Regions from separate parts of the Colwellia sp. SU-HH01172 genome, predicted to be linked through region 2. Evidence: predicted binding sites of a transcription regulator. Region 2 holds the regulator's gene; the other holds the start of a gene.
The links. The regulator NrdR, encoded in region 2, represses ribonucleotide reductase genes. The targets are predictions, from matches to a motif close to AAACACNANATNTNGTGTTT.
Positions count from the first base shown of each region.

Region 1: a site for NrdR is predicted at 3,380-3,399, ahead of nrdA (class 1a ribonucleoside-diphosphate reductase subunit alpha). Genes of this name have one in related genera too.

Region 1 is NZ_BAAJMB010000002.1:345,434-352,429, forward strand. Features, by position in the region: gene gyrA (DNA topoisomerase (ATP-hydrolyzing) subunit A) at 1-927, opposite strand, end outside; gene ubiG (bifunctional 2-polyprenyl-6-hydroxyphenol methylase/3-demethylubiquinol 3-O-methyltransferase UbiG) at 1,407-2,114, shown strand; gene AC27JP_RS08650 (HAD family hydrolase) at 2,209-2,886, shown strand; gene nrdA (class 1a ribonucleoside-diphosphate reductase subunit alpha) at 3,524-5,797, shown strand; gene nrdB (class Ia ribonucleoside-diphosphate reductase subunit beta) at 5,935-6,996, shown strand, end outside.
Region 2 is NZ_BAAJMB010000001.1:787,934-797,587, forward strand. Features, by position in the region: gene AC27JP_RS03525 (flagellar motor protein MotB) at 1-91, opposite strand, end outside; gene pomA (flagellar motor protein PomA) at 101-865, opposite strand; gene xseB (exodeoxyribonuclease VII small subunit) at 1,100-1,354, shown strand; gene ispA ((2E,6E)-farnesyl diphosphate synthase) at 1,347-2,237, shown strand; gene dxs (1-deoxy-D-xylulose-5-phosphate synthase) at 2,260-4,140, shown strand; gene ribBA (bifunctional 3,4-dihydroxy-2-butanone-4-phosphate synthase/GTP cyclohydrolase II) at 4,440-5,549, opposite strand; gene AC27JP_RS03555 (riboflavin synthase) at 5,560-6,219, opposite strand; gene ribD (bifunctional diaminohydroxyphosphoribosylaminopyrimidine deaminase/5-amino-6-(5-phosphoribosylamino)uracil reductase RibD) at 6,286-7,413, opposite strand; gene nrdR (transcriptional regulator NrdR) at 7,447-7,902, opposite strand; gene glyA (serine hydroxymethyltransferase) at 8,363-9,619, opposite strand.

The sequences.
Region 1 (6,996 bases), on a different contig from region 2:
GCGCTTAACTTCGATAACCATGCGCATGCCGTCTTTATCGGACTCATCACGTAAAGCAGAAATACCTTCAAGGCGTTTCTCTTTTACCAAGTCAGCCATTTTTTCAATTAAACGGGCCTTGTTAACTTGGTATGGCAGTTCATGAACCACGATGGTTTCTTTACCAGATTTTTCATCAACTTCAATTTCTGCTCGGGCACGAATTTTAATTTTGCCACGGCCAGTTTTATAAGCTTCTTGAATACCGGCACGACCGCTAATAATACCCGCTGTTGGGAAATCAGGGCCTGGAATATAGTCTAGTAATTCTTCAAAACCAATGTCTTCGTTATCAATAATCGCTAAACAGCCATTAATAACTTCAGTCAGGTTATGTGGTGGAATATTGGTTGCCATACCAACAGCAATACCAGACGTACCATTAACAAGTAAGTTTGGAATGCGAGTAGGCATAACCGCTGGGATCATTTCTGTGCCATCATAGTTGGCAACATAATCGACAGTTTCTTTATCTAAGTCGGCTAAAATTGAATGGGCAATTTTTGCCATTCTAATTTCGGTATAACGCATTGCCGCCGCTGAATCGCCATCAACAGAACCAAAGTTACCTTGGCCGTCAACAAGCATATAGCGTAATGAAAATGGCTGCGCCATACGAACAATCGTATCGTAAACTGCTGTATCACCATGCGGGTGATACTTACCTATTACATCACCAACAACACGTGCTGATTTTTTATACGGCTTGTTAAAGTCGTTACCTAAAACATTCATCGCAAAAAGTACGCGACGATGTACTGGTTTTAAGCCATCACGCACATCTGGTAATGCACGACCTACGATTACACTCATTGCGTAATCTAAATAGGAGCTTTTTAGCTCATCCTCAATATTGACAGGAGCAATATTATTCGCCAAATCGGTCATAAATTGATGGTATCCCTTAACGTAAATCTAATTCAGAAAATTTCGAAATTATTATTTTTAATTAACACGGCATACTAACATAAAACATTGTCATGCCCTACCGCTTTATATTACTTCATTTTGCCGTTAAAAAGGTAAAGTTTCAAGTGCCTGTTTGCATTAACATTATTGGTAGCTATATTACTGTTTTTCTGGACTTTTATGTCTTGAAATCGGATAAAAAATATCTTACCAAAAAGTCATTGTTCGCATTTTAAACACATGTCAGGCTAAAGCGCTTATTTTATCAACATAATTTTTCCTTCAAACCCTATTTACGCATAGCAAAGCGTTGCTTATATATAGGTAACAATAAAAAGAACACCAAAATTCTCTTTGCATTTGGCTTTTATTTAAGTTGAATCAATTTTCACGCTAGGCTTGCTGTAATTATTGGTTTAGAATCGCCAACATCAAATACGACAAATAATGATAATGCCATGTCCAAGCCTTTAAATGTTAACCAAGACGAAATAGCTAAATTTGAACAAGTTGCCAGCCAATGGTGGGAGCTTGACGGTGACTTCAAGCCATTGCATCAAATAAACCCTTTACGTCGACAATTTATTTGCCAGCACGTTGGCGATATTTTCGATAAAGAGATTATCGATGTCGGTTGTGGCGGTGGCATTTTAGCCGAGAGCCTTGCACAACTTGGCGCCAAGGTTACTGGTATCGATATGGGACAAGAACCATTAAACGTAGCAAAGCTACATGCACTAGAAGCAGGCATTGAGGTTAATTACCAAAAAATTACCGCTGAAGAGCAAGCACAACACCATCCGCAGCAATATGATGTGGTTACCTGTATGGAAATGTTGGAGCATGTGCCAGATCCTGCCTCTATTATTCAAGCTTGTGCGCAGATGGTTAAACCGGGCGGCTACGTATTCTTTTCAACGTTGAATAAATCATTAAAAGCTTACCTATTAGCGATAGTGGCTGCTGAAAAAATATTTAAACTTGTGCCAGACGGCACCCATGATCATAAAAGTTTTATTCGCCCTTCCACCCTTATTTCATGGGCAGAGTCAGTTGATTTAAAATGTATTGATGCCGCTGGCATTCACTACAACCCATTGACAGAAAATCATAAATTAACCACTTCATTGGATGTTAATTATATCCTCTGCTGTAAACGTATTTAAGCACCTTAACTAAGTACTACTGTCGCGCCGAAATAAGCTAAAAGTGTATCGGCGCCTTTTCCATTAAAAAACACTAATTCAATAGAGCTCAATAATGCCAATTTATAATAATTCAGCAAATCCCATTGCCGCGGTACTTTTCGATTTAGATGGCACATTATTAGATACCGCTGATGATTTAGGCGCGGCGTTAAATCATGTCTTGGCAAAATATGGAAAACCAGCAATTGCCGCTGAAGCTTACCGACCAATCGCCTCAGACGGTGCATTAGGATTATTGAATCTAGGTTTTGGTGAAGGGATTAAGCAATATGACTATGAACACTTACGTCAGCAATTTTTAGATTATTACGAGAACAATATCGCCACGCATACCTGCCTTTACCCAGGTGTTGCACAGTTATTGCAGCAGCTAGAAAGTAATAATATCCCTTGGGGCATTATTACTAATAAACCTGAAGGTTTAACAGAGAAATTGCTGCCTCATTATGCTGAATTTGCCAACTGTGCAGTAATGGTCGGTGGCGATACCCTAGCAAAACGTAAGCCTGATCCTGAGCCTATATTGCATGCTTGTCAGCAAATTAAGGTTAACAACCAACAGTGTTTTTATGTCGGTGACGCTCTACGTGATATTCAAGCGGGTAATAGTGCCTTAATGAAAACCTTTATTGCCAAATGGGGCTATATTCTGGCTGATGAAAATTATCAGGCATGGCAAGCAGATCATATTATTAGCACGCCAACCGATTTACTGGCTTTTATAAAATAGTACAAATACCGTCAAAAAATAGAGCCGTTATTGGTTAATAAAATGATGCCATTAAACGCTAATAATAGCGGCCAATTAAGTAGCCGCTAATTTTGTTAACGTAAATTTAACTTCTATCGGTAAAAAACTTGCTAAATAGAGTAACTCTACTGTAGCAGCGATCCTAAGTTGATCTTTAAATGACGATAAAATAATCACTCGTCAATTCGATCGGTCGAGAATTAAACTAAAAACATAAACAATTGAATTATAATGATTATATTTTTTATATACCCTTTAGTCATATAAAGCCTAAAAATTAACTTAAAATAATTTAGCGTGAAAAAAAAAATAAAAATAAGCGTTGCGTTTTAGAAAAATCAAAATTAAAAAGCGCTACTAAGTTAGTTGTTACTAACAGAACTTTTACTCTAAAAAAATCAACTAAAATTCAACAATTTTTATCGCTTGCATTGTCATGAAAACCTCACTATCTTGTGATTAGTTTTTTAAAAACCCCAAGATATAGTGCATTTTTCATTCAGTCGCCTATTGGCTGACATACGATTTTTCTCGTATGGATGACATTTTGCGGTTATTAACAATATAAACACCTATTTTAGGTGATTAAAACAATAAATAGATTTACAGGTCTTTCATGAATAACAACCTTTTTGTTACAAAGCGCAATGGCTCAAAAGAACCCATCGACTTAGAAAAAATCCATCAAGTAATTGCTTGGGCTGCTGAAGGCCTAGACAATGTCTCGGTATCTCAAGTTGAACTGAAATCTCATATTCAGTTTTATGATGGCATTAAAACCGCTGACATTCATGAAACCATTATTAAATCTGCTGCAGATTTAATTTCAGAAGAAACACCAGATTATCAATACTTATCTGCACGACTAGCTATTTTCCATCTGCGCAAAAAGGCTTATGGCCAATTTGAGCCACCTAAGCTTTATCCACATGTAGTGAATTTAGTTGAAGCCGGTAAATACGATCAACATTTGTTAAGCGATTACACGGTTGAAGAATTTGAAGCCATGGAAAGCTTTCTAGATCACCGACGTGATTTAGACTTTAGTTACGCGGCAGTAAAACAGTTAGAAGGTAAATACCTTGTACAAAACCGTGTAACCGGTGAAATTTATGAAAGCGCCCAATTCTTATATATTTTGGTGGCCGCGTGCTTATTCGCTAAATATCCAAAAGAAACACGTTTAGACTATGTGAAAGGTTTTTATAACGCTATTTCAACCTTCAAGCTTTCTCTGCCAACACCAATTATGGCCGGTGTACGTACACCAACACGTCAATTCTCTTCTTGTGTACTCATTGAATGTGGTGACAGCTTAGATTCAATTAATGCGACATCAAGCTCAATTGTTAAATATGTTTCGCAACGTGCAGGTATTGGTATCAATGCCGGTCGTATTCGCGCATTAGGCAGCACAATTCGTAACGGTGAAGCATTCCATACCGGTTGTATTCCATTTTATAAACTCTTTCAAACCGCAGTTAAAAGTTGTTCACAAGGTGGCGTTCGTGGTGGTGCAGCTACTCTATTCTACCCACTTTGGCATTTAGAAGTTGAAAGCTTATTAGTACTTAAAAATAACCGTGGTGTTGAAGAGAACCGTGTTCGTCACTTAGATTACGGCGTACAATTTAACAAATTAATGTACCAACGCCTGATCAAAGGTGAATCTATCACTTTGTTTAGCCCAAGCGACGTACCGGGTTTATACGACGCATTCTTTGAAGATCAAGACAAGTTTGAAGAACTTTACGTTAAATACGAAGCCGATGATTCTATTCGTAAAAAACGTATTAAGGCTATTGAACTATTTACTTTGTTTGCACAAGAGCGTGCCAGTACTGGCCGTATTTACTTACAAAACGTTGATCACTGTAATACTCACTCGCCATTTGAGCCAACGGTTGCTCCCATTCGCCAAAGTAACTTGTGTTTGGAAATTGCCTTACCAACTAAGCCGATGGAAGATGTCAATGATCCGACCGGTGAAATTGCCTTATGTACACTGTCAGCCTTTAACTTAGGGGCTATCGATAGCCTAGATGAATTAGACGGCTTAGCTGATTTAGCGGTACGTGCCTTAGACAGCTTATTAGATTATCAAGACTACCCAGTACCGGCAGCATACACTGCCACCATGGGACGTCGTACGCTAGGTATAGGGGTTATTAACTACGCTTACTACTTAGCGAAAAATGGCGTGTTCTATTCAAACGGCAGTGCCAACAACTTAACGCATAGAACTTTTGAAGCGATTCAATATTATTTATTAAAAGCGTCAAACCAGTTAGCTATTGAACAAGGTGCTTGTCCTAAATTTAATGAAACACGTTTATCTCAAGGTATTTTACCTATCGATACCTATAAAAAAGAAATCGATAATATTACCGGTGAACAACTACATTTAGATTGGGAATCACTACGCGCTAGCATTAAAGAACACGGCGTTAGAAACTCAACAGTATCAGCATTGATGCCGTCAGAAACATCATCACAAATTTCCAATGCAACAAACGGTATTGAGCCACCTCGTGGTTTGATCAGTATTAAAGCCAGTAAAGATGGTGTTTTGAAGCAAGTAGTACCTGAATATCAACGATTAAAAGATAATTACGAATTACTTTGGAACATTCCAAGTAATGAAGGTTACTTGCAATTAGTGGGTATAATGCAGAAATTTATTGATCAAACTATATCTGCCAATACCAACTACGACCCAGCACGTTTTGAAGGTGGCAAAGTACCGATTAAACAAGTACTAAAAGATATTTTAACAGCCTACAAATTAGGTGTTAAAACCATGTACTACCACAACACACGTGATGGTGCAGACGATAGCCAAGTTGAAGTAGAAGATGATGGCTGTGCAGGCGGCGCTTGTAAAATATAACGTCAGCAAAGAGGAAAACAGCTAGTTTTCCTCTTTTTTTGCATCATGTTACAAACATAAAAAATTATAACAATTAGCTCAATAACCACTAAGTAATGAAATATTGCCAACAATCGCAGTATTTCTAGGAGATATAAATGTCGTACACTACGTTTAACCAAACACCTAACAACGCTTTGTTAGAGCCAATGTTTTTGGGAAACAGTGTTAATGTTGCACGATACGATCAACAACGTTTTGTTGCCTTTGAAAAATTGATTGAAAAGCAGTTATCTTTCTTTTGGCGTCCAGAAGAAATTGATGTCTCAAAAGACCGTGCCGATTGGCAGAGCTTAACTGCATCTGAAAAGCATATTTTCATTTCTAATTTGAAATACCAAACCCTACTCGACTCAATGGCAGCCCGCTCTGTTAACGCGGTATTATTGCCATTAGTATCATTACCAGAAGTTGAAACTTGGGTTGAAACTTGGGCCTTTAGTGAAACCATTCACTCGCGTTCATACACCCATATTTTGCGTAATTTATTTACCGACCCAAGTGAAGTATTTGACGATATCATGGTGAACCCAGCGATATTAAAACGTGCTTCAAGCATCGCAAAATATTTTGACGCCGTTATTATCACCACGCAACTGTTACAATCTCAAGGCCCTGGTAGCTACGAAGTCGATGGTGAAACCATTGAAGTGAGTGAGCGTAAATTAAAAGAGCGTTTATTTTTAGCTATATGTTCTGTTAATGCTTTAGAAGCTATTCGTTTCTATGTCAGTTTCGCCTGTTCATTTGCTTTTGCTGAACGTGAATTATTAGAAGGTAATGCAAAAATCATCAAGCTAATTGCTCGTGATGAAGCACTACACTTAACGGGCACCCAACATATTTTAAATAATTGGATGTCAGGTAAAGACGATCCAGAAATGCAAGAAATCGCCACCGAGTTACGTGAAGAAGGTAAGCAAATCTTTATGGACGTTGTTGACCAAGAAAAAGAATGGGCACAATACTTATTTAAAGACGGCTCAATGATCGGACTTAACGCACAAATTTTAAATCAATACATTGAATACATTAGTAATCAACGTTTAACAGCTATTGGTTTTGAAGCACCGTTTGATATTAAGAGTAATCCATTACCTTGGATGAATGCATACCTTGTTAGCGATAACGTGCAAGTTGCACCGCAAGAAACTGAAATT
Region 2 (9,654 bases):
AGAAACACATCAATAATGACATGAGATCAGCGAATGTCCCCATCCATGCGGGTAGCCCTGGGGGGGGACATTTACATTCTTCTTCCATAATTTACTCCCGCTACTCTTCGGTGGTACTAATGGTACGCTTACTTTCCGCAAGATAGTTTTTCAACAAGCCTTCAATAACACGAGGGTTTTGACCATCTTGAATCCCTAATACGGCATCAAGAATAAGCTGTTGATTCATTTTCTCTTCATTCAAACGCAGCTTAAGTTTATTGGCGATAGGTATGGCAATAACGTTAGCTAAAAATGCACCATATAAAGTTGTTAAAAGTGCCACCGCCATTGCTGGGCCAATCGCTTTCGGATCATCCATGTTTGACAGCATGGCAACTAGACCAATCAAGGTACCTATCATACCCATTGCTGGCGCAACATCGGCGAGTCCCATCATCATACCAATGCCAGTTTCATGACGTTCACTGGTTAAGGTAATATCTTTTTGTAAGGTACCACGCACAACATCGGCATCATGACCATCAACCAGCATGTCGACGCCTTTTTGCATAAAGGCATTGGAGATTTCGGCTTCTTCTAACGCAAGAAAGCCACCTTTACGTGCTGCGTCAGCCATTTCAACTGATTTTTCAATCAGCTCATCAGGTTGTTCAATTTTGAATAAAAACGCTTTTCCGGCAATTTTTCCGATAGTGAAAAACTGCCCCATATTATAATTAGAAAGCACCACGAAGATTGAACCACAAAAAACAATCAGTATCGATTGGGTATCGACGAACATATTGATGTCGCCACCTAACACCATTGCCATTACAATAAAGCCAATAGCTCCAACCATTCCCAATAGCGTTGCTAAATCCACAAATGCCTCCGATAAATTCTCTAGATATACTCGCTAAGTTGATAATACCTGATGAATAGGTGTTAGGCGAATACTTATATTTTTACTTATACCTGTATTATCGCCCATATTGTCAATAACTTAAGAAGCAGTTAGCAATATTTTACTATCTGGCTTTAATTCATCATTAATTGACCCAGCGCCCCAGCTAAGGTAAGTTTGCGCCTAGAGTTCATATCAGGCTAAAAAAAGTCCATGGCAAGAAAAAAAATAGAGAATTTAAGCTTCGAAGAATCCTTAGCTGAATTGGAAACCATAGTGCAAAATTTAGAACAAGGTGACCTTAACCTTGAAGACTCAATGAGTTTATTCGAACGTGGTTTACATTTAAGCCAGCACAACCAAGAAAAGCTACAAGGCGCTGAACAACAAATCAATATACTATTGGAAAAAAATGGCAAAGCTCAGTTAGCAACGTTTATCACTGACGAGAATAATAATAGTGACTAAACTAACAGATATTGCCGTTGTGCAAACGCGCATTGACAATTACTTAATTGATAAACTTGAAAGTTTACCTATTAATGATGAAAAACTGCATGCCGCCATGCGCTATGGCTTACTCATTGGCGGCAAACGCATGCGTCCCTATCTTGCCTATATTACCGGCGAATCACTAAATGCTAAACAAAGTGACATCGATGGCGTTGCCGCGGCATTAGAGTGCATTCACGCCTACTCATTATTGCATGATGATCTACCGGCAATGGACGATGATGATTTACGTCGAGGACAGCCCACTTGCCACAAAGCCTTTGATGAAGCGACTGCTATTCTGGCCGGTGATAGCCTGCAAACCTTAGCTTTTGATATTATTGCCAATCATGAATTCTCAGAGGAAGTCGCCCCCAAACGCATTGAGTTACTTCGCCATTTGGTTAACGCCAGCGGCTATCAAGGAATGTGTGGTGGTCAAGCATTAGATTTAGCGGCAACAGGCAAAGCGATTTCGCTTGATGCATTAGAAACATTGCATTCTTTAAAAACCGGGGCATTATTAGAAGCGTCGGTAATGATGGCTGCCGAATGCAGTACTGAGGCAACGAAAAAGGATAAAGAGCAACTATCTCGCTATGCAAAACTAGTGGGCTTAGCGTACCAAGTGCGTGATGATATTATCGACATCACCTCAACCGAAGAAGAGCTTGGCAAGCCGGCTGGGTCGGACCTAGCGGCGGAAAAAAGTACTTACCCAGCATTGCTCGGTTTGCAAGGTGCACAAGAAAAAGCTGACAACTTATATCAACAAGCGCTTCAAGCTTTAGCCACTTTGCCCTACAATACACAGAATTTATCCGATTTTGCGACTTTCATAATCAATCGCAAACATTAATATTTAAATTAAATAGAATAATATGACTATAAACCTGACTGAATATCCTTTACTGGCCAACATCAATACCCCTGATGACTTACGTAAATTAGATCAAAAGCAATTAGCACAAACCAGTGAAGAATTAAGACGTTACTTATTAAATTCGGTAAGTAAAAGTAGTGGCCACTTTGCCTCAGGTTTAGGCACCATCGAATTAACCGTCGCTCTGCACTACGTCTATAACACACCATTTGATCACTTAATTTGGGATGTTGGTCATCAAGCATACCCACACAAAATATTAACCGGCAGGCGTGATCAGTTACACACCATACGTCAAAAAGACGGCCTTCATCCATTTCCATGGCGAGAAGAAAGTGAATACGACGTATTAAGCGTTGGTCATTCAAGCACCTCTATTTCTGCTGCACTAGGTATGGCTGTTGCCGCAGAGAAAGAAGCGAAAAACCGTAAAGTCGTTGCTGTTATTGGTGACGGTGCCATGACCGCAGGAATGGCATTTGAAGCGTTAAATCATGCCGGTGATATTAATAAAGACATGTTAGTCATTTTAAATGATAACGAAATGTCAATTTCAGAAAACGTTGGTGCGTTAAACAACCATTTAGCAAAAATGCTTTCGGGAAGCCTTTATACCGGTATTCGTGAAGGTAGTAAGCGCATACTTAAAAATATTCCGCCGATCAAAGAATTAGCCAGTCGCGCCGAAGAACACCTCAAAGGCATGGTGGTACCCAGCACCTTCTTCGAAGAACTTGGCTTTAATTACATTGGCCCAATTGATGGTCACGATGTTGACGGTTTAGTTGATACCATTTCCAATATGCGTAACCTTAAAGGTCCACAATTACTGCATATTGCCACTAAAAAGGGCAAAGGTTACCAACAAGCTGAACAAGACCCGATCAAGTACCATGCGGTTCCAAAATTTGATCACACCGAAACCACGCTGCCGAAAAGTGCGCCAAGTTTGCCAACCTATTCAGCAATATTTGGTGACTGGTTATGCAAAACTGCCGAACAAGACAATAAACTTGCTGCAATAACGCCAGCCATGCGTGAAGGCTCTGGCATGGTTGAATTTAGCCAACGCTTTCCCCAACAATATTTTGATGTTGCTATCGCTGAACAGCATGCGGTTACATTTGCTGCGGGATTAGCAATTGGTGGTCGTAAGCCTGTTGTAGCAATATACTCAAGTTTCTTACAACGTGGTTATGATCAATTCATTCATGATGTTGCCATTCAAAACTTACCGGTATTATTTGCCATTGATCGCGCTGGCATTGTTGGCGCTGATGGTCCAACCCATCAAGGCTCATTCGATTTAAGCTTTATGCGTTGCATTCCAAACCTTACCATCATGGCTCCATCTGACGAGCGTGAATGTCAACTTATGCTAAATACCGGTTATCAATTAAATGCACCAGCTGCGGTTCGTTACCCTCGTGGTAGCGGCAATGGCGCAACCTTACCGGCAATTAATGAAACCATTGAAGTGGGTAAAGGCAAGCGTATTCGTGTAATAGCTGAAACCGCTCCAGCAAGTAAGGTTGCGATACTTAACTTCGGTACTACCTTAGCTGAAGCAAAATTAGCTGCAGAAACATTGAATGCAACTTTAGTTGATATGCGTTTCGTCAAGCCACTAGATCAAGCACTTATCAACGAGCTTTGTGCACAGCATGATGTCATTGTGACAGTGGAAGATAATGCCATTGCAGGCGGCGCAGGCTCAGGGGTTAATGAGTATGTTCTCAGCCAAGGCATAATGAAGAAAATTCTCAATATTGGCTTACCAGATAATTTTATTAAACACGGCACACAAGCTGAAATCCATCAAGAACTTGGCTTAGATGGTAAAGGTATCGTAGATAAAATTACTCAGTTTATTGCTTAGTACACGTCTTGATTTAAGCCTTAATTTAATAAATATCTTAAAACGAAAAAGCGATTTGAAGTCATTCAAATCGCTTTTTTTATGTACAGGATGTACGGTATGTCGCGGTTGCATGGATGCAAAGGAGCGTGTATGTACAAGATGTACGGTATGTCGCGGTTGCATGGATGCAAAGGAGCGTGTATGTACAGTATGTCACGGTCACCTAGTCGTTCATAGCCATCCTTGGCTTCTCGACATTAAGACTTCCATATCTGTCGATATGAAAAAGTGACTATATTTAAAGCATCAATAATCGATTATTCAGCGATATATTCCACCACTTCTAAACCAAAACCTGACAATGAATGATATTTAGTCTGTGAGCTTAATAAGCGCATCTTGCTAACACCTAAGTTAGCCAGTATTTGCGAGCCAACACCAACATTGCGTGAGCCAACGTGACGTTTCACTTCTTTCACGGTTTCGCCAGCATCTAGTTTGGCATATTTTTCTACTTGGGCGATCAGCTCTAATGGTGACTCATGCTTACCTAGTAGCACTAACACACCACCTTCTTTGCCTATTTTTTCTAGCGCGTTAGCCATAGGCCATTTGGCGACACTTTCACGTTGGCTAAATAATAAATCTCTAAAAGTGTTTTCTAAGTGCACACGCACTAACGTTGGCTCATCAGCATTAATCTCGCCTTTCGTTAAGGCAAAGTGTGCTTGGCCGTCAATAGTGTCTTTAAATACTGTTAAATCAAAGTCACCAAAAGCGGTTGGCAGTTTACACTGAGAAACACGCTCAATGGTGGTTTCATTGGCGTTGCGATATTCTATTAAATCGGCAATGGTGCCCATTTTTACGCCGTGCTTTTCGGCTATAATTTCTAGATCAGGACGACGCGCCATAGTGCCATCTTCATTTAGGATCTCCACGATAACAGCCGCGGCTTCAAGACCAGCTAAGCGCGCTAAATCAACACCTGCTTCAGTGTGCCCCGCACGATTTAATACCCCACCATCTTTCGCGATTAGTGGAAAAATATGGCCTGGTTGCACAATCGAATTATGATCAGCATCTTTCGCCACCGCCGCTAGCACTGTTGTCGCTCGGTCGGCTGCAGAAATACCTGTGGTAACGCCTTCTGCGGCTTCAATAGAAACGGTAAAGTTGGTGGTAAACTGTGCGTCATTCTTATCAACCATTAATGGTAATTTTAAAACTTCACAGCGCTCCGCTGACATTGGCATGCAAATAAGACCACGACCATGCGTTGCCATAAAGTTGATCGCCTCAGGCGTTACTTTTTCTGCAGCCATAATGAAGTCACCTTCATTTTCGCGATCTTCATCATCCATTAAGATGACCATTTTGCCTTGAGCTATATCGTCGATAATCTCTTGTGGCGTGTGTAAATTCATGACAACCTCTTTATTTAATAAAACCACTACGCGCTAACAGCGCATGCGTAACCCCTGACGGTTCTTGTTGGTCAGAGCTTTGCTTGGTAAGTAATCTTTCTATATAGCGGGCAATTAAATCAACTTCTAAGTTAACTTTAGTGCCAACTTGGTATTTACTGATAATTGTTTGTTGTGTGGTATGCGGCACTATGGTTAAGCGAAATTTATCAGCCGTTAAGCTATTAACCGTTAAGCTGGTGCCATCAATTGTGACAGAGCCTTTTTCCGCAATATATGCTGCAAGCTCTGCAGGCATAGTTAGCCAATAGTCAATGCTATTACCTTTATGTTCGATACTGGTAATTTCACTCACGGCGTCGACATGGCCCGACACCATATGGCCGCCAAATCGTGTGGTTGGCAACATCGCCTTTTCAAGGTTTACATTATCACCGATCTGATAATGCGCTAGGCCAGTACGGGTTAAAGTTTCACTGGAAACATCAGCACTAAAGCTTGAATTATCAACTGCAACAACCGTCAAACAAATACCATTAGTGGCGATTGAGTCACCCAACTTAACATCTGATAAATCTAATACGCCGGTTTCAATAGTGACACGTGCACCATCACCTGAGCTATTAATCGCCCTTAAACGCCCTACTGCTTCTATAATTCCTGTAAACATTTTCTCGTTAACCTATATTTCAATAGTTGTCGCGGTTATTATGGTCGTTACTATTTGCTAATGTATTTAACGGTAAAATTTTGCCGTTATTCTAATATCTTGTCCCACCATGCGCATATCGATAATATCAAGCGCTTTCGCATCAGAAAGTTTCTCTATTGCTGGCATGTTGACTAAACCTTTACCGTCACTACCCATCAATTTCGCGGCTTGATATAGCACTAATTCATCAACTAAATTTTGCTCGATAAAGGCACCACTCAGCTGTGCACCTGATTCAATTAAAATATCATTTAGTCCCTGCTTGCCCAAATATGCTAACAGTAATTGTAGGTCGATATGTTTTCTATTAGCCGCCTGTGGAATTTGTACCTGTTCTACAAAGTGCGGCCAATCTTGGCTATTTTCAATGGCATGTCGAATGATTAATATTTTACCCGGCTGTTGAAATATCGCCAGCTCAGGTGTTAAACGGTTACGACTATCAATAATAATACGTACTGGCTGCCTAACCTCGCTTTCTGGATACGTGTTTTTAAGCTCACCAAGTGACTGCCAGCGCACGTTCATTTTTGCATCATCAAAAATAACTGAATCCGCACCACAAATGATGCCGCAGCTTTGTGCGCGTAATCGTTGCACGTCAGTTCTCGCTTCATTAGCAGTTATCCACTGACTTTCGCCGCTGGCCATGGCGGTTTTACCGTCTAAACTTGCCGCCAGTTTACAGCGCACATAGGGTAATTTGGTGGTCATTAAATGGATAAAACCAGGATTCAGTGCGCGGGCGTCTTGCCCTAATAAGCCAAATTGCGTTGTAATGCCGGCAGCTTGTAAAATTTCTAAACCTCGACCCGACACTTTCGGGTTTGGGTCAACCATAGCGGCAATAACATGGCCAACTTGAGCCTTAATTAATGCTTCTGCACATGGTGGCGTTAAGCCATAATGGCTACATGGCTCTAACGTGACATAGGCAGTAGCACCTTTGGCTTTATCACCAGCTTGCTTTAAAGCATTAACTTCGGCATGGCCTTCGCCGGCTTTTTGATGAAAACCTTCTCCAACTATTTCACCATTTAACACCAACACACAGCCAACTCTTGGGTTCGGCGATGTGGTAAAGTGGCCGCGCTTAGCCAGTGCTATAGCGCGTTGCATAAATTGATGGTCTTCGGCAGAAAATTGTTTCACGTGGGCACCTAGTATGAAATGACCTAATTTACGTTATTCGTCGTCGCCCAAACGGGCTATTTCTTCACCAAACTCTTTAATATCTTCAAACGAGCGATATACCGAAGCAAAACGAATATAAGCGACTTTGTCTAAGCTCTTAAGTTGTTCCATAATAATGGTGCCTAACAGCTCACTGGAAACTTCTCGTTCGCCTGTTGCACGCAATTTAGATTTTAACTTATTGATCGATAATTCCATTTCTTCGGTGCTAACCGGTCTTTTCTCTAGCGCACGTACTAAACCGTTGCGCATTTTATCTTCGTTAAAAGGTTCTCGTGAGCCGTCACGCTTAATAATGCGAGGCATAACTAGCTCGGCACTTTCAAACGTTGTATATCTTTCATGACAAGCTAAGCATTCGCGACGACGGCGCACCTGATGGCCGTCGGACACTAAACGAGAGTCGATAACTTTAGTATCGGTGGCTGAGCAAAAAGGACAATACATTGATGAGTTCCGTCGTTAACTAGTCATGAGTAATTTAATTACCAGCATTTTAATTGAAAACCGTTCATTAAGCTAAAAATCTTAACAGGAATATGAAATTAACTTACTTATACCCAAACCATTTGAAGATGCAGTTTCAGAGTTAAGCTAGGAAATCAGAGTAAGGCGCCGCATGCAGGTAATGATTATTCTCTTACTAAGTGCTGTAACACTGAACTGATTTTCTAGCTTAGCTCTCGCAAGGCAAGGCGATAAAGGGCCAGCTCCGGCGTTATTAATTTTTACAATGGAACAACCATTCTATTCAATCAATGCCTTGGTGCTGCCCCTTTTTCGACTTGTTGAATTCTGCATATTCAAGTGGCATGCGTATATAAAAAAATGGCCACAAAGTGGCCATTTTTAAAAAGCTATTTTAATACAGCAAAGTAATATTTACTTCGCTCATCCATAAGTAGAATTACTTATAAACAGGGAAGCGAGCACAAAGTTCTTTAACGCCTGCTTGTACTTTGGCAATTGTTTCTTCGTTATTGATATCGTCTAAAATATCACAGATCCATGCAGTAATTGTGCGTGTTTCTTCAGTACCAAAACCACGACGAGTGATGGCAGGGGTACCTAAACGTAAGCCCGAAGTAACAAATGGTGAACGTGGATCGTTCGGCACAGAGTTTTTATTCACTGTGATATGCGCACGGCCTAAGGCTGCATCTGCATCTTTACCTGTAATATCTTTATCAATTAAATCAAGTAGTAATAAGTGGTTTTCAGTACCGTTTGAAACTACTTTATAGCCACGCTCTTGTAATACCGCCACCATAGCTTTGGCATTGTCTAATACATTTTGTTGGTACGCTTTAAATTCTGGCGCTAATGCTTCTTTAAACGCTACAGCTTTTGCCGCGATAATGTGCATTAGTGGGCCACCTTGGCCACCAGGGAATACCGCACTGTTTAATTTTTTGTAGATAGCTTCGTCATCACAACCAGAAACAATTAGGCCGCCACGTGGGCCTGCTAATGTTTTATGGGTTGTGGTTGTGACTACGTGTGCATGTGGTACCGGGTTAGGATAAAGACCTGCTGCAACTAAACCAGCAACGTGCGCCATATCAACGAAGAAATAAGCGCCAACTTTATCTGCAATTTCACGCATACGAGCCCAGTCAACAACACCAGAAAACGCAGAGAAACCACCGATGATCATTTCAGGCTTGTGTTCAATGGCTAAACGCTCTAGTTCAGCATAATCAATATCACCAGTTTCTGGGTGTAAACCGTATTGAATAGCTTCGTAAGACTTACCTGAAAAGTTTACATGTGAACCATGTGTTAAGTGACCACCATGAGCTAAGCTCATACCTAACACTTTACCGCCAGGTGTAACTAACGCTTGAAATACTGCTGCATTGGCTTGTGAACCTGCATGTGGTTGCACGTTTGCGTACGTAGCACCAAATAATTCTTTTGCGCGGTCAATCGCTAATTGCTCTGCAACATCAACGTATTCACAACCACCATAGTAACGCTTGCCTGGGTAGCCTTCGGCATATTTATTGGTTAACTGTGAACCTTGAGCTTCGAGTACACGTGGGCTACAGTAATTTTCTGAAGCGATGAGTTCAATATGCTCTTCTTGACGAACAACTTCATTGCTCATTGCTTGATAAAGTTCTGGATCAAAATCAGCAATATTCATTTCACGTGTAAACATGTTATTTCCTCAAATAGTTTGCCAGCGGCAATAAT